4 regions of the Blautia hansenii DSM 20583 genome follow, and region 1 is predicted to be linked to each of the others. Evidence: riboswitches for the same ligand, from Rfam matches in the RefSeq annotation. Region 1 holds a riboswitch; each other region holds the start of a gene.
What was found. Region 1 has a riboswitch for cobalamin ahead of CGC63_RS14830 (DUF4430 domain-containing protein). Riboswitches for the same ligand answer to the same signal wherever they lie in the genome.

Region 1 (4,417 bases):
TCAATTTTCCATCACTTGGCGCATAAGTAAAACGAGAACTATGTACCGGAATAAATTCTTCGCTTCCCTGATATTTTGCCTGTACCTGAATATTTTTCCATTCGGAACCTTCTACTTTTATTTTACCGTTAGTTACATCCTCTCCATCAATAAAAAGCTTAATTTGTTCAATTATCTGTGATTTTGCAATTACTTTTACCCAAGCAACTGTTTCTGTGGATGCATCTGCTTTTCTTTCTGTTGCTGATACAATGGCAGAACCCTCTGCATCTACTCGAAGTTCACCTCGATCTGCCCCTATTGATAAGGCCCTGTCCGGCTTTACATCTGTTATGTTCCATGACACTGTACTCGTAGTCGGTAATTCTTTTAAGTGAAATGTTCCTGCCAGATTAAAAGCACCTACCTCATCCGGTGATACATATAAAGTCTGATTTTCAATTGTCTCTGTTACACCATCTGCAAAAGCAAACTCTATTTCATATTTATTTTCCGGAAAATTTGGTTTGTTGGGATTATATTCCTGATTCTCCCCAAAATAAGGATATCCTGTACTATTTTGTCCCCATGCGATGCCAAACTCACCCTTATTCTTGTTTAAAAGCTCTACAAATTCCTTCGTCTTCATATCATCTTCTGACTTTGCAGAAGAATTTATTAATGCTTCTGCCGGAAATTGTACTGGATTTTTCCCACTGTCAGACCAATAGGAATTGATTAAGTTACCTCCTTTATATTCTTTAAATAAAACAGCTATTTTCCCTTCGCTAATAGAATAACTATTAATCAATCTGCCGCCTGTAAGACGTTTTGCAAATCCACAGGCTCCATCGCCTTTCACGTCTGTATAACAGTTAATAATTGCACCTTTTAAATCATATCCTGCCGGCCCGCTTTCTGCCCATGAAGCTAAAGTACCGGTAAAATGTGTATTTTGTAAAATCCCTTGTTCTCCAACACTCTGAAACAACCATGTAGTATCTTCAAAAGTAACCGTATGTCCATTTCCATCAAAGGTAGCGTTAAATTCAAAAAACGCCTTATATTTTTTGTCTAATGTAATATCATTATCAAGAACATAGTAAACGTCTGTCTTTTCAGCGTCTATTTTCTCCAAATCTGCCTGCTTTTTAATATGAACAACCTGGTTTTCATCTTTTGGCGGAGCAACCGGTTCTGTTACTTTTTTCTTTTCTAATTGTTCTTTTGCCGCATTTAAGGCTTTCAAAGCTTCCTCAATTTCTGTCTGCTTTACATCTGATTTCTGCAAAACTTGTTCTGCTACATCTAATGCTTCAGAAAATGCTTTCCAACTTTTTTCAGTATATCTGTCCTGCTCCAGTCGCTTTCCTTCATTTACAGCATTTTGGAGAGCTGTTTTATCTATCTGTTCAGGTTCTGGATTTCCTCCACTCTGTCTTAAAACAGGTAACCCTTGATTACTTCCATCTGATGGAGAAGTCCATGTAAATCCTGTGTCCGGAATATCTTTATTTAATAATTGCGCTGCAGACTTTAATTCCTCTAATGTTTTTTTGAAACTATTTCCGTCTTCAGGCTTTTTTCCCCAAGATACAGGTCCCGAAGCTGACGAAGCTTTATCTGTCGCATAATAACTGTTAGATAAAATACTTTCTTCCGTTTCTCGAATTCCAACAAGTCCGCCTGCCATCATAGCGTCAATACTTCCACCAAAGTACGTATTTTTAACTGCTCCTGAGCGGAAAGTTCCTACAAGACCTCCTACTTCTCCTGCCCACCCAGTTAATTTTATTTTAGCCGTAGAATAGCAGTTCTGAATGGTTCCGCTTAAAGTAATCGCCATACTTCCAAAAGTTTTGTCACTTACAATAACATTTTCACTGGTTACTCCAAGGTTCTGAATCGTTCCTGTCACTTCATTTGCCAGAGGCTTATCTGCAAGAGTAATGGTGTGACCATTTCCATCTAAAGTTCCTGCAATGCGTTCAAAAGTTTGACCTTCTGTAAACACAATATCCTCTGTCAACGTATAAGTTGTTCCCGCTTCAATAACTGTGGGAATTTCCGTTTCAGAAATTTCAGCTTCCTGCCCCGTCCCACTTAAAATTTCTCCTGCTTCTACAACCGGAGTCTCCATGTCGCCTGTGGCATGTACCGATACAGGCATTCCGGTAATAAGCAATGCCATTACCAGAAGCAGACTGAGAACACGGTTTGCATTTCTTCTTTTTTTCATTTTCTTTCTCCTTTACATATTTTTTCTTACAGAGCATTTTTTATGAGACAGTCGCATAAAAGAGGATTTCAAAATATTTATACATTTTTAGTTTTCCCTTAATGTAACAAACTCACAAAAAAAGGTCTCTTTACACACCGGTAAAGAAACCTTATCTATCTTCACTATGAAATTTTATCCTGCACATCTTTTTCTACACAAATAAAACTCCCTCAACCCGGAAATCTATTTCTCTGATGGCAGATTTTCTGACTTAGCCGAAAAGCATTACAGTAGAGGTGACTGTATCGGATTTGCACCGATTTCCCTTTTAACCTTGGAGCAAGCTCCAACGACCATCATGGATATGCAGTTTATACTCCTTTATAGTACACAATTCAAAAAAGAATATCAAGCCTTTTTCTTCCTTTTTAATACAACAAACAGCGTTCCTCCGACTACAAACATCACAGACAGCATTACAAGCGGTGTTTCATCTCCTGTTTTAACCTTATCCACACCTGAAGAAACTGCCTTATCCAATACCGTACCAAAGCTGTTTAAAGACTCTACTTCTACGGATACAAATCCGTCTTTTACCTTTCCTTTTAATTTTTTTACATTTTCATTGTCACAGGAAAGTACCACAACTTCTTTGCCGTTATATTTTTCCGATACAGGAAGCTGAAGCTCTGCCTTATGAGGAAGGGCAATTTCTTTTCCGTCTTTTAAAAGCTGAATTTCAATAGGATTGTCAAGCTGCTGTTTCTTGGAAATTTCCTTTTCCATAAGCTTCACATCTGCATGTTTTTTATCCAGCTTCTCCACAGATAACTGCATATCTGATGTCAGACCTTCTCCCGTTAATTTGACACCATGCTCTTTATTTACCAGCATATCAGTTTCCTGAATTTCCGGTGTACTTGGTTCTTCCGGATTTTCCGGCTTCTGAGGTGTCTCCGGTTCTTCCGGCTGCGGTGTTACAGGCGGCACAAGCTGAAGCTCTGCCATGGAAGCTGCTCCGTTTGTTCCTGCCATAGCAAAAGTCAAAACTGCTCCGTTTTCTGTTTTTTCACAAGTAACGTTTTCATCCAACTGAATACAGTCTGCTATTTCTTCTTCAAGTGTAAGCTGAACATTTCCTTTATTCTTCATTGTGGGGTCGGAAACAGAAACTTTCACTGTTCCCTGTTCTGTTTCCTGAAGCATAACAGACGCAGCCTTATCACTTGTTATTCCGTCTATACTTCCTCCCTGCTCCTGCCAGAAGTTTATGCCTGTGATTTTTAATGTCTCATGGCGCACTGCCTGAACCTCACTGCTGTTCTCCAGTATGGTTACCTTAGGCGCTTGTGCGTAATTTTCTGTTTCTTCTGCACTTGTTTCGGGAAGCAATACATAACTGTAAGATGCGTTTTCTGGGTTCTGTCCGTGGTCTACCCACATTTCCAGATAATTTTCTGTGCTTTCTCCCTCAAAAGTTCCTACGTCTTTCCAACTGCCTGTGGTCTGACCTCGACGAACCTGAATTTCTGTATTTTCTTCAGGGAAATAATATCCTGTTCCCACAGACTGATTGCCTTCTAAATGTGCCCAATTTACCTGCTCAAAGCTTGTGCCTGATATGTCTGCTGTACGTTCCACCAACTCTTTTACATTCGCTTCTTTCACAGGTATTTCTGTTTTTTCTCCATTGACAAGAAGCTGATTGCTTCCGTCTTTTCTTAACTTCTTATTCTCAATGGTAGTTTCCACCGGAAGTTCCATGTTTTTATTTGTAATTCCTGCTCCAAGGCAGACAATTTCGTCATCAAACATAAACCATGACTTCTTGCCTTTTAAATCCGGCGCATAAGAAACCGGTGCGTCTCCTGCAATTCCCTGCGTTTCTCCTGAAAATGACATACCGCTGACGCCATAATTTCCTATGGAAGTTCCTCCTACCCAGCTCTCCTTAGAGCAGAAGTCTCCGCCCTGTGCAAAACCTGAGCCATCCGGTTTCCCTGTCCCAATATTTACAGGAACTACCGTTGTTCCCGGCAGTCTTAACGGATTTACTGTATTCCAATAATTCTCCGTATACTGCTTGTCCTCATCATAAATATAAGTCATCCCATTATTCTGATGCCATCCAAAACGATTTTCATCATTCATAATTTCCGTGTTCTGAATACGTTCCGAATACATAGACAATGCAAAAAGATAGTCTTCTGTTCTGTG
Region 2 (4,417 bases), 1.1 Mb from region 1:
ACTGCCATCATTTTTTCTCTATCTGCATTTACTTCTGCCATTAATTTTGTAATTTCGTCTTTATTGCAGATATCAATAATAGGATTTGGATTTCCCCATTGACGTCCTGTTAAATCTGTTCCATATCCATACATGGTAAACTGAAATCTCAATACATCTCCATCTTTTGGTTTATAAGATGCAATTCCATATCCTACTTCTTCTCCATTTACATGGTACATCCATCCGGAGTAGTTGCTGTAATCGAATTCTCCCAGTGCATCTCCACCATCTCCGTTATCTTCATTTCCCCATTCTCTGGCAGTCTCTGTTGTCACACTTCCATTACTGAGTTTTTCAATATATTCCGGTACTACTACCTTATCTGTTCCTAAATCACCACCTACAATAGCTTCTAAATATGTATCTTCTCCTACAAAATTTTCTTTTCCAATCACTTTTTTCAATAAAGTGGCTGCATTATCTCCCTTTTCAAACGGAACAAAAACTGGTTCATAAATATAACCCTGACCGATTGTAAAACGCTCTACAGAAATAACTACATGACCACTTTCATTATCGGGAGTTTGAGGTTTTGTATCTGTAATATCATATAAACTGTTTTTATTTTCTACAAGACGTCTGTATGCTTCTAATGCGTAAGTTACTTGCTGTACTGCCATACCATTTGTCTGTTTTCCATCCTGCCAGCCAAATCCATCTTCTGTTTTATAGCTGTGAAGATTTTTCACTATATTATTTTCATTAGATGTAAATCCCTCATCAGCATTCATTGGATCAATCTTCAATGCTGCAAGAGCAGTAAGTACCTGTGCAGTTGTACAACTATTTTCTTTGCCACCATCTAAATATCCTGCATTTTCTGTTTTCTGTTTTTTTAAATAATCTAAAGTTTTATCTACTGCTTTTTTTACTTTAGGGTATTTATCATCTTGATAGTAAGGTGCCAATGCCTGTAATGCCATACCTGTCATATCAATGCTTGAGCTCTTATTATCAAAAAGTCCAAATCCACCTTGTTCTGTCTGGAAGCTTAAGATTTGTTCAATTAATTTTTCTCTTGTCCACAGTGCATCTGAAGGAATTTCTGATTTCCATCCATCTAAAGCAATCAACGCCCAAATTGGACAATTAGATGTATCTGATGCCATAGATTTACTATTGTATAGTTTTTCAAATAAATTCACATCACTTACGTTCTGCGGATTTTTACCCATAGCTTCTAATGTAATAATCACTCTGGCTAAATCTGTAGCACGCATTTTATCTACTTTTTCTTTTACTTGTTTTTCCACACTCGCATAATATTTATCCAGTGTTTCTTGACTTACTTCTTTTCCTGAACGTAAAAGCGTAAAGAGATTCCATTCATTTCCGTATTTTTCCAGACTTTGTTTTGACAGATAAGCTGTTCCGTGCTCAATATCTTCTTTTGCTACCTTCAGATAATCTACTTCCTCCGGAGCAACTTCTTCTTTTGCAACACGTACAGTAAATTCTACATTTTTACAATCACCGGTTGTATCATATGGAACACCAATTACTGTAACTTCTCCCTCATTCAAAGCCTCCATGTAATGAAGTGTTTTTTTCGGTGCATTTACATCCCATACATCTGCTTCAACACTGTCTGTTACTTTTACAATTCCATCTTGACTGTAAGACCATTGAAATCTCTGCTCTGTGGCGTTTGAAGGTGTTGTATTAATCTGAAATGTTACATAATCTCCATCAAGTAGCTCATAAACCTCTTTGTCCGCTTTCGCATCTTTTAGTGTATCTTTGTAACGAAATTCTACACTGACTTCTTTAGAAATTTCTGGATTTTCTTCACTTGAGATTTTAAATTTCGCCACCCCTGCTTTTTTCGGAACAATTCCATTTCCGAAAGCTTCCATATACTCCGCAATATCAGGTGTCAAAGCTTCCCATACAAGTTTCTGATTTGTTGCGTTATATGGTACAAAACTAAGATTGAAATTTTTCTCTGTATTCTGTCCTTTTGTTATTCCTACATAATATCCGCCCAAACCATTCCAGCTATCAATCTCCCAAACCTTTGGTACTGTTACTGTAAAATCCTGTAATTTTACTGCTCCTGATATTACTTTAAATTCCGCCGCAAGATTTCTGTTTTCGTATAAAGAAGCTTTAAATATAGCTTCTCCGGCTTCCTGCATTGCAAAGGTTCCTGTTCCATAAAACAGTCCCGGTCCACTTACTGTTTCAAAATGCAAAGCTTCCACAGGAATTGTTTTAAACTCTTCTTCCCCTTTTACCCTGCCTTTTATTGATACATTTCCACTGGCAGTTCCTTCTACCTGATATGGTTTGTCCAGAGAAACTTCTTGATTACCTATAAAAGCTTTTACTTCTTCAATTTCACTGGATACATTATCAATAGAAAAGGTCTGAAAAACTTCCCCAGGATTATCTGCATTACAAACATAACCTTCTACTTTTCTTACATCAAACGGAACATATCGTCCTTTTGAATTCACCCAATAATGCTTCTGATACTCTGTGTCTGATACCTGTACACGAGCAGAAAAATTCCAATCCGGACGTTTATCTGTTCCTGCAAGAACAAAGTTACCTGTATCCAACAAATTTAGGGTAAAAGTATTATCCTCACCCATTTCCTGAATTCTGCCATCATCATATTGAAAATACACGTATGGCTGTTCCTTTGCGTTTACCTGCTCTTTCTGACTATTATCTGCTTTTACCGGCACGGTAATCCCTGACAAAAGTAAAACCATTACCAAAAGCATGCTGAGCAACTGCTTTCCAAAAGAATATCTCTTTTGCTTCATATCTTCTTTTCCCCTTTCATGTGCATAGTATGCATATCAAAAAACACCTTTTATCTTTCCAGACAAAAGGTGTTTTGTAATTTTACCATATTAAATTATTCTATACAGAAACCACATAACTATCCTCAGCCTAGAAAAACTTTAAGTGTGTAATGGCAAGTATTCCGACTTCAAATTACTTTCACGGCAGAGGTGACTGTATCAGATTTTCACTGATTTCCTTTTTAACACTGATCAAATAATTTTGTCAGTGACCATTAGAGCTATGCAGTTATGCTTTTTCTTTCCCCTTTATACTACACATTCTATCTACATATGTCAAGACTTTATTCCTTTTCCCACTTATTTTTTCCATCTTTTTTCAAGTAATCACATATTTTATCCAAATAATATAATATTCCACTCAAAAGAATAGCAATAGAAAGAAGCGGATAGGGAGTTACCAGAAAAATAATCGAAAATATAATGAATATTACATATTTTTTTGAAATTTTACTATCATTCATCCTATTTACCTCCCACTCAAGTATATTCCTCATCTATATATTCTATTTGAAATTCTTTTTCCTTACAGTACGCATCTATCCCGCTTCCCTTCTTACAGCGGATTACAGTGCTTTTATTAATGATCCATTCGCCGATCTCCTCCGGCTCTCCCAAAAATTCCACTTTTTTCAACTGCCCGCACCCGTGAAAAGACCACCTTCCGATTTTTTTCACAGATGCCGGTATCTGAACAAATTCTAATGACCTGCATTTGAGAAACGCACTGTTTCCGATTTCTACAAGTGTTGACGGCAGTTTTATTCCCTGAATTGCCGTCTGGTAAAAAGCTTCGTTTCCGATAACCTGAATTCCTTCCGGAAGCTCTATATCTTTCAGAGAAGTGCATTTGTAAAATGCTTTGTTTCCAATTTCTGTAAGTCCCTTTGGAAGACTGATTTTTTCAATGCTTTCACAATTTTGAAAAACTCCGGCTTCAATTCCCTTTAGCATGGTACTCTTTTCAAATTTTACACAGTTTAACCTTTTACATCCTGAAAAAGAGCGTCTTCCCAAATATCGGATACCGGAAGACAAGGTTATTTCTTTTAAATGTACACATCCTAAAAAAGACTCCCAGCGAATTTGACTGACATTTTCCAAATTGATATCACGTAAAGCCGTACAATTATAAAAGCTCTGGTTTCCGATTTCTTTTACCGAGTCTGCCAACTTCACACTTTTAATCTTTACATTATTTTTCAAAGCCTGATTGTCTATACTATGATACACATCCTCCAACGCTAATAATCTTCCTTTGAATTTTTTTCCCTGTTCGCAATTAAAAATATCTTTTGCTTCTGCATGCCATGTACGTACCTGTCCCATACTTTCACCCCTGTTTTATACTTCTAAAATTCCATATTTCTTTTTAATTCGGTCTAATTTTCTCTCCATAGGAAGAGCCAGGAAAAACAAAAAAATCACCGTTGAAACTGCATGAATAACATTAAACGGAAATCCGCTGATATAAACCGCCAAAAAGGATTGCCACGTCAGCTCCTGTGACGCCATGAATACCGTTGAAGTATCCATTAAAAATCCATAAATAATAAGTG
Region 3 (4,417 bases), 430 kb from region 1:
CGCAGAGCTGGTATTGATTAATTTCCATTTAGAGGCTTACGATGACGGTGACGGAAAAATTGCACAGAGTAAAATGCTGGCTGAAAAGCTATCTAAGGAATACGAAGCAGGAAACTACGTCATTGCAGGAGGCGATTTTAATCAGACTTTTGAAGGAATGGACAAATATCCCATTACCAACACAGAAAACTGGGTTCCCGGAATTATCGGTCAGGATACTCTTCCTGAACATTTTTCTTTTGCAGTTGATGATACTTATCCAACCTGCCGACTTTTAAATGCGCCTTATACCGGTTCTTATGAAACCTCACAGGTCTATGTCATTGACGGCTTTATTGTGTCGGATAATATAACGGTTTCTGATATTTCCGTCATCAACACGGACTTTGAATACACGGACCATCAGCCGGTGCAGATGGAAATTTCTTTAAAACCAGAATAATTTTTCCCAAAATGAGGTTATCGAAGTAAACGACGCTTACTGCAATAACCTCATTTTTCTACAAAGGCAAATCCCGTTTTTTAAATCCCATTATTCCTATCATGAAGAATATTCCTGCTAAAAGCCACAATATCCCTACATACGCAAATCCAACCCAATCATATTCCATTATTTTTTCAGCATCAAACAGCGTCAGCGGAGTAAAATATTTCAAAAATTCAATATCTTCATTTACCTGTGAAAGCATCTGAATTAAGAAAAATCCCAGTCCAATTCCCGCTCCCAGACCAACAGAAAACTTCATTTCATTAAACAGGCAGGCAAACAGAAAGCACATAGAAGCCAAAAATATTTCCAGAGAAGCCAATCCGAAATTCAACACCAGAAATTTCTCAATTTCCAGTTTTCCCTCAAACATAATCTCACTGCATATTATAATCAGCGCTACGGCATACAGAACCAGTAAAATCACTCCTGAAAGCAGGACTACAAGCTGTGTAACAATAATTTCGCTTCGGCTGTAATGCGTATTTAATAAATATGCCATAGAACCTTTTTCCATATACTTAGAAACTAATTTGTAACACATAATGATGATGTAAATAAACGGAATAATCACTAAAATAAATCCATATAAATAATTATTCAAAAAATCCAGCAGTGTAACTCCCGGATTTTCCATACCAAATGCAGCAAAAAATTCCGGCATGCTCTCTGCCATGGCGTTTATTCCGGTCCCTACTTCCGGGTCATACATTGCAGTAATGATACCGGAATAAAGAGTAACAATCCCCATAAACAACAGCAATATTTTATAATTGGATTTTATTTCTCTTTTTAACAATGGTATACTCATCACTTTTCCTCCTTGTAATAACGCAAAAAAACTTCTTCCAACGTCTGGTTTCTGACAGCAATATCCTGCACCTCGTACCGGCTTAACTGCTTAATCAATTCATCTACTTGATTTTTTAAAGACAGAAAAACTGTATTCTCCCTTCTTTGACTGTCAGAATATAAGCCTTGAAAGTTTTCTGCACTTTTTATATCAGAAAAAGTAATTTCATAATGCTTCACTCTGTTATTTTTTATCTTATGTATATCTTCATCTGCGACAATTTTTCCGTCTTTTATCATAACCACTCGGTCACAGGTATTTTCCACTTCTTCAAAAATATGCGAAGACATTAAAATTGTTTTTCCAGCATCCTTCTCCCTTTTAATCAGCTCTACAAACTTGTTCTGCATAATCGGGTCTAATCCCGTAGTCGGTTCATCTAAAATTAAAATCGGCACGTTCTGCATAAAAGCAATAATCAATCCGATTTTTTGCTTCATACCCTTAGACATCTTTTTAATCTTAACCTGTGTATCGATTTCCAAATATTCCGTTAGTTCTCTCGCATACGTCAGGTCTTTCATCTTCTTCATTTTCGCCATAAATTCAATAAACTCTTTTCCTGACATATTGTCCATAAAAGCAATTTCGCCCGGAAGATATCCCACCTTCATCTGAACACAAGAAGCATTGCGAAAACAATCCATGTTTAAAATCTGTGCCCTTCCTTTTTGTGGGCTTATAAATCCCATAAGATGTCTGATGGTTGTAGTCTTTCCTGCTCCATTAGAGCCTAAAAATCCCACAACTTCACCTTCTTTCACAGAAAATGACACATCAAAAATTCCTTTTTTATTTCCATAATCCTTGGTCAGATTTTCAATTTCTATTACAGCCATCCATTCCCCTCCCTATCATTCTGCTCTCTACTTTTTATTATTTTCTTATTATACAAAAGCAAAGTTTCCCGGACAAGAGTAAGAATGTTATGACAGAATTTCTATCACGTAAAAAGACTGCATATCTCTCGATACACAGTCCTATAAAAATATGAAATATTGTTTCCTGATGAAGTGCCCTGACTTTAGTCACGAATTATTCTGTTCCTGCGGAGGATGCGCCGTTTTGTCTGTTGCGGGAAAACAAAACTTTGTAAAACAGGAGTTCAGAAGCAGGACACCTCACCTGCCATTTAATCAACGCATAATTCTATAAGTTCAGGTTCTTACCTTTCGGCATTCCATAAAAAAATCCACCTTCATCATGAAAGTGGAATCATCTACTGTAACTCACAGTATGAGGGATTCAAACTTTGCACGGAAGTTTTCACCTTACTGCTATTAAGCAGGTTTCCTGACTCATGGTTCATTGCTTTGCTTCTCCTTCTCGTATCAAAATACAATGGATTATTGAAGCATTGCTCCCCAAATACAGTGACCGGATCGCTCAGGATTCTCACCTGATTCCCTTTTCACCGGCGTTGTGCGGTCAACGCAGATGCACTTAATAGGTTTATGGAATTATACAACACAATAATACCATTCCATATACCCACAGTCAAGCATTTTTCTTTCTCTCATTTTCCCGTTTTCGCTTTGTCATAAGTCCGCCTATACGCCCGGTTTCTTTTGCTGACAGACTTTTCCATCCACTGTCTAAAACCTTATCTAAAAGTCCTAATTCCTCTGCGATTTCATATTTTACTTTCTCTTCTTCCGGAATATTATTCAAATCAATTTTTTCTTCTTTTTTCTTTGCCATAAAAAAGCCACACTCCTTTCTTCTTTGGAGTATGGCCTTAATTTACAGTTTTATACAAAGAAACCTGCTTTTATTTTGGAATTACGATTGCTGCAATGATATAAGCGATAATTCCTGTTCCAAATCCCATGCAGGTAAGAATAATCCATGCAAGACGGATTAAAGTAGGATCAATATTGAAATATTCTGCGATACCTCCGCAAACACCTGCTAACATACAATTTGTTGATGAACGATATAATCTTTTATCTGACATAATACTCTCTCCTTTTACTGATTTTCAAAATTAACAGCTACACTTCCTGAACTGCTTTCAATATCTATTTTTTTCAAGCTTCCTGCTGTGCCATATCTGGCATTTGTAGTTCCTGCGTGTTCCTCTCCGTTTAATACAAGATGACCGCTGGCGCATTTTGTCCTCACTGCGTAATCCTCTAACTTTCCTGTCTGTGTAACAGCAAAATCGCCGGATGCCATTTCAATATCTGTTTCCTGTGCATCTAAAAGCTCTATCTGCACGCTGCCTGACATCAAAGTAAAATCACCCTCTCTTACGGAAAGCTTTCCTGAGCTTAAAAATTGTCCCGACTCTAAATGAACATCAAGAGAAGAAAATACTTTACTTTCCGGTACTTCAATAATAAGGTCTTCCATTACCCCATAATCATGATATTCTCTTTCCAGTGACAGCTCCCTGTCTTCTGTATCTAATTCTAAGAAATCCTGATCTGTCAGCCCTGAAATTCTGATTTCGTCCTCCGGAATTGTACGAATTTCTACCTTTCCTGAATAGATTTCAATATCTATACTGTCTATTTCTGAAGGAAGAAATTCACGCTGTTCCATGCTGCCATGATTAAAATTGTCTAAATCTCCAAGGCTATGACGATAATCGTTAAAATCATCGTCCATATCCCACCACGGTCCTTCGTGATCCCGACATGCTCTCCTAAGAACATGATACAAACGGCTATTTGTAAAATTACCGGTAATGGACCGAACCGAACCTCCAAATACCAATCCCACGCCTGCAAGGCATCCGCCTACAATACCTGTAATGAGAACAACAATCAATGCAATCTTCGTAAATTTTTTCATTTTCTTTCACCTCCCCGTATTCCTCTGTGTAAAATTCTTTGTATAAAGTCAATTACCCAGCGGAAACAAATCGGAAATACTTTTACTGCCAGCCACAAAAATCCCAGCAAAAGCAATAAACCGATACAAATCATCAAAAGTCCTGTGCCTGCAACCAAGCATACCGTAGGCACTGCCGGAAACTGTGTAACTGCTACGCCTAAAGAAATAATACCGCCCATTAACAGCCCGATACATCCGAAAAATAATGCTGCTGCCACACCAATAGCTGCTCCTAC
Region 4 (4,417 bases), 1.0 Mb from region 1:
ATAATACTTGTTATAATGTGGAGATGCAGATGACGAAAAAACCTGCACTCGGCAGACGCAGCAGATATTATCAAAGTCAAATGGATATGGATATTCTTTTATCAGGAAGAGAATATGCAGAATTACCCGATAGTTACGTGATTTTTATCTGTGATTTTGATCCTTTTGGTGAAAGAAAATATCGTTATACTTTTCAGATGCAGTGCAAAGAAAGCAATCAAACACCATTGGAAGATGGAAGAAGAATTGTATTTTTAAGTACTTGCGGAGAGAATGAGGATGAAATTTCCAAGGAACTGTTGGCTTTTTTGAAATTTGTAAAAGCAGATTTAAAAGAAAGTCGCGAGATGGAGGAACGCTTTATGACTTTAGAGGAAATGTTAAAAGATGAGCGAAAAGAAGGATTAAAAGAGGGAACAGTAAAAGCTCAGAAAAGAATTGTATCGAAAATGTTATCTAAGGGGCTAAGTGATGAGGAAATCATGGAGCTTTGCGATATTTCTTTGGAAGAATTAGAAAATCTCAAAAATCATAGATAAAAACAACAAATCAAAAATTCTAATATCAAATCTGTTTTGTATCTATTATTTATAAGTCATATCTATTAGTAACCTTTCAGACGAAGTTTAAAAAATCAGAGGAATTCTATGATTGAAAGAGAATTGGGAAATATTCTTTTTAGGAGGCGGAAGATGAAACTAAAAAATGTATTGATTGTTGTAAAGGACATAGAAAGATCAAAAAAGTTTTATAGAGATTTATTTGGACTTGAGGTTGTTCTGGACAGTGGGGAAAATGTAATCTTAACAGAAGGACTGGTTCTTCAAGAGGAAGGTCTTTGGAAAGAAACAATACACAGAGAGTTGTACTCGAAGCATAATAAAACAGAGCTTTATTTTACAGAAAGAGATATGGAATATTTTTTAGAAAAACTTCAATCTTATGAAGATGTTATAGAATATGTGACGCCTTTGACAAGAAATTCATGGGGAAGACAAGTTGTGCGATTTTATGATTTGGACGGTAATCTTATTGAGGTTGCCGGTGAAGGGTAAGGAGAAGTGATAGTGATGAAATTAGATACCATGCACCATATTGCAATTATCGGTAGTGACTATGAAAAGTCTAAAAAATTTTATGTGGATATTCTGGGGTTTGAAGTTATTCGGGAAAATTACAGGGAAGACCGGAAAGATTATAAAATTGACCTTCGTCAAGGAAATATAGAAATCGAGTTGTTTATTATTCCGGGATGTCCTAAGAGATTAAGTTATCCTGAGGCAAATGGTTTGCGCCATCTGGCATTTAAAGTAGAGTCGGTAGAAGAAATGGCAAAAGAGCTGGAAAAGTTGGGAGTAGAGGTAGAGCCAATTCGAATAGATGAATTTACAGGAGAGCAAATGACGTTCTTCTTTGATCCGGATGGATTGCCTTTAGAATTACATGGATAAAGGAGGAAGCAAAATGGATAAAAAGAAAAAATCAGGAAAAAGGACATTGATTTTGGTAGGAATATCAGTGATTTGTATTGTCGTGGGAGCATTAAGTTGGGGATATTATAAGAAAGTCACAGAGTTTAAAACTTCAAAATGTGATTTTGTACCACCATCTTCTTTTGACGCAGTAGTACAGAAGATTGATATAGAAAACAGCCAAATGGAGGTCATCATAGAAGAAGATACAGCAACACAGGAAGGGACAGAACCCCAAAGTGTAATGTTGGATTGTGAAAAGGTAGATTATAAATTGTATAATACAGAGCAGGGGGACAGGATTGAGTTTTCCTGTAAAGAAGAAAATCTGGATGATGATAGGGTGGAAATATCTAATTTCAGCAGAAAAGAGTGAAAATCCCGTGCTTGACATATTTCTTCTAATTATGTACTATAAGAGTATATAACTGCATAGTCTAAGTGGTCGTTGAGCCCTAGGTTCAAGGTTAAAAGGGAAACCGGTGAAATTCCGGTACAGTCACCTCTGCTGTGAAGCGGACGAGGAAATAGAAGCCATTGAATAGCAATTTGAGAAGGCATTTCCAAGGATGAAGCAAAGTCAGAACACCTGCCATGTATATAGAGTATTTCCGGGCTGAGGAGATTTTTTTGCGTACAGCAATATGCAGTGATAAAATTCATATTGAATGATTGATTGAGAAGGTTCTTTTGCCGATATGGGAAAAGAACCTTTTTTATTTCATAGGAAATTGCGTCCTATGAAATAAAACTGCTCCGCAAGGATGCGCACTGCGGCGGACAGGTATCATGTTGCTGAAGCAACCCGCCGCAGGCGGAGAATTCTGCAAAGCAGAATTCCTTTTCATAGGAAATTTCTGTATATGACACAGAATGAACAATTAAAGGAGATTGGAAATGAAAAGAAAGAATTTAAAAATAACAGTTTCTGCGATAGCGGTTATGTTAGCCATTCAGTCACCGATGTCGGTATTAGGAGCAGAAACGTACGAGTTTTTGCAGGAGGAAATGTTACCGGGAACAGCAGAGAGTGTTTTGGATGAAGAATTCCTTGCAGGCACAGCAGATGAGACAGAATGTGCAGAGAAAATGGTTGTCTCCGATGCGCAGAAACAGGATGGAATAACAATTTATCAGCCGGCATTTGAAGGTTTAAATAAAGCTGAAAATTATTTGCAGACAGCAGTTACCAATCCCATTGTGGACTCTATTGGAGGTGAATGGGCTGTAATTGCAATGGCGAGAAACGGAAATTTGAATAATTCGGCAAAGAATAATTATTTGCAGAATATTTATCAAAAGCTGAGAGAAACGGGCGGAGTCCTTCATACAACAAAATATACAGAATATTCCAGAGTAACCCTTGCGCTTACTTCTATGGGAATAAATCCCACATCCGTAGAGGGGTATAATCTGCTTCAGCCTTTAGCAAATATGAAAAAGGTAAACAGACAGGGAATTAACGGTACAATTTTTGCATTGATTGCTTTTGACTCTAATCAATATGAAATCCCAAAGCTGGAAGGTTTAGGTACACAGACAACCAGAGAAGATCTTATCCAGACAATTTTGTTATCAGAAATTTCAGGAGGAGGCTGGGCGCTAATGGGAAATCAGCCGGATCCGGATATAACAGCAATGGCATTGCAGGCATTAGCTCCTTATACACAGCAGCAGGAAGTCAAAGAGGCAGTGGACAGAGGAATTGAAATGCTGGCACAGCTTCAGGATGAAGAAGGCGGTTATATCAGCAATGCAGGATATGACAGTGCGAAAAATTTGGAAAGCACGGCACAGGTAGTCATTGCCCTTTCAGCTATTGATGTGTCCTTGCTAAATTCTGAAAAATTTATGAAAAACGGAAAGACATTATTAGATGAGATGCTGCGTTTTCAGGTTTCAGACGGTTCATTTTGTCATGTGATTGACGGTGGCTCTAATCAAATGGCAACAGAGCAGGGAGCTTTAGCTTTAGCAGCATGGTATCGAGCTGTTACGGGAAGAAATTCCTTGTATGATATGACCGATGTGGAGAATGGGCAGACAGGCGGAGAGGAAACACCGGAAAGAATTGAAGCGTTTCGAAAAAAACTGGAAGCATTTTCCGGCAATCTGACATTAGATAATGCCCATGAGTTATACGCATTGAAAGTGGAATTAAGTCTCATGGGAAATTTCTCCGAAAAAAAAGCTTTTGAAACAAAGCTGGAACAAATGTTAAAAGAAGTAGAAACACAGGCAGCAGAAATTGAGGCTTTAGATAAGGAAATATGGGAAGGCTTTGAGCCTTTAAACATTACACTGAAGGACAAAAAAGAAATAGAAAGACTTTTAACAGCTTACTATAAAATTCCGGAAGCAAACAGAAAACATTTACAGTATGAAGAAGAACTGTTAAGAGCAGACAGTATTATCAAAAAACTGGAGCAGGAAGTTATCGGAGCAGAAATTTTTGAAAATGTGAAAAATTCCAAGAAAGATTATACATATCAGGGGAATGGGTACACCATTTGCTTAAAAGGAAAAAATGTATATGAACCGGCAGATATGAAAGCAGGAATAGAGATAAGAGAACAGAAAAATTCTTTGGAATTTGAAACCAAGGAAACAGGAGCGTTTCCGGGAGAAGTTGAGATTGCTATTGATACAGCATTAAAAGAAAGCGTATACATGCTGTATTATGAAAAAGACGGAAAACAGCAGGAAAAACAGTGGGTATCGGTAAATAACGGACAGGTTGTCTGTGATATAGAAATTGGTGGAAAATATATATTGAAGAAACCGAAAACAGAAAGTGAAACAGCGCTGTCTCAGGCAGGAAGTAATTCAGAGAATAAAACAACTGCAAAAGGTAAAACTGCAAATACAGCAAAGCAGACCAATACATCTTCAGCTTCAAATACAATTCAGGCAACTGTGAAAGACGGTATGGTAGAGAAAAAAGC

Region 2: another riboswitch for cobalamin. It lies ahead of CGC63_RS15635 (DUF4430 domain-containing protein); the one in region 1 lies ahead of CGC63_RS14830 (DUF4430 domain-containing protein).
Region 3: another riboswitch for cobalamin. It lies ahead of CGC63_RS12915 (ABC transporter ATP-binding protein); the one in region 1 lies ahead of CGC63_RS14830 (DUF4430 domain-containing protein).
Region 4: another riboswitch for cobalamin. It lies ahead of CGC63_RS04810 (prenyltransferase/squalene oxidase repeat-containing protein); the one in region 1 lies ahead of CGC63_RS14830 (DUF4430 domain-containing protein).

Annotation. Positions count from the first base shown of each region.
Region 1 is NZ_CP022413.2:2,971,609-2,976,025, forward strand. It holds gene CGC63_RS14830 (DUF4430 domain-containing protein) at 1-2,218, opposite strand, end outside; cobalamin riboswitch at 2,440-2,573, opposite strand; gene CGC63_RS14835 (polysaccharide lyase 8 family protein) at 2,609-4,417, opposite strand, start outside.
Region 2 is NZ_CP022413.2:957,997-962,413, reverse strand. It holds gene CGC63_RS15635 (DUF4430 domain-containing protein) at 1-2,816, opposite strand, end outside; cobalamin riboswitch at 2,954-3,090, opposite strand; gene CGC63_RS04840 (hypothetical protein) at 3,143-3,322, opposite strand; gene CGC63_RS04835 (leucine-rich repeat domain-containing protein) at 3,339-4,187, opposite strand; gene CGC63_RS04830 (ECF transporter S component) at 4,203-4,417, opposite strand, start outside.
Region 3 is NZ_CP022413.2:2,541,525-2,545,941, forward strand. It holds gene CGC63_RS12905 (endonuclease/exonuclease/phosphatase family protein) at 1-442, shown strand, start outside; gene CGC63_RS12910 (DUF2705 family protein) at 501-1,298, opposite strand; gene CGC63_RS12915 (ABC transporter ATP-binding protein) at 1,298-2,179, opposite strand; cobalamin riboswitch at 2,607-2,802, opposite strand; gene CGC63_RS12920 (alpha/beta-type small acid-soluble spore protein) at 2,838-3,041, opposite strand; gene CGC63_RS12925 (PspC domain-containing protein) at 3,112-3,297, opposite strand; gene CGC63_RS12930 (DUF4097 family beta strand repeat-containing protein) at 3,312-4,139, opposite strand; gene CGC63_RS12935 (DUF1700 domain-containing protein) at 4,136-4,417, opposite strand, start outside.
Region 4 is NZ_CP022413.2:948,503-952,919, forward strand. It holds gene CGC63_RS04790 (Rpn family recombination-promoting nuclease/putative transposase) at 1-539, shown strand, start outside; gene CGC63_RS04795 (VOC family protein) at 693-1,055, shown strand; gene gloA2 (SMU1112c/YaeR family gloxylase I-like metalloprotein) at 1,071-1,451, shown strand; gene CGC63_RS04805 (hypothetical protein) at 1,465-1,848, shown strand; cobalamin riboswitch at 1,898-2,083, shown strand; gene CGC63_RS04810 (prenyltransferase/squalene oxidase repeat-containing protein) at 2,370-4,417, shown strand, end outside.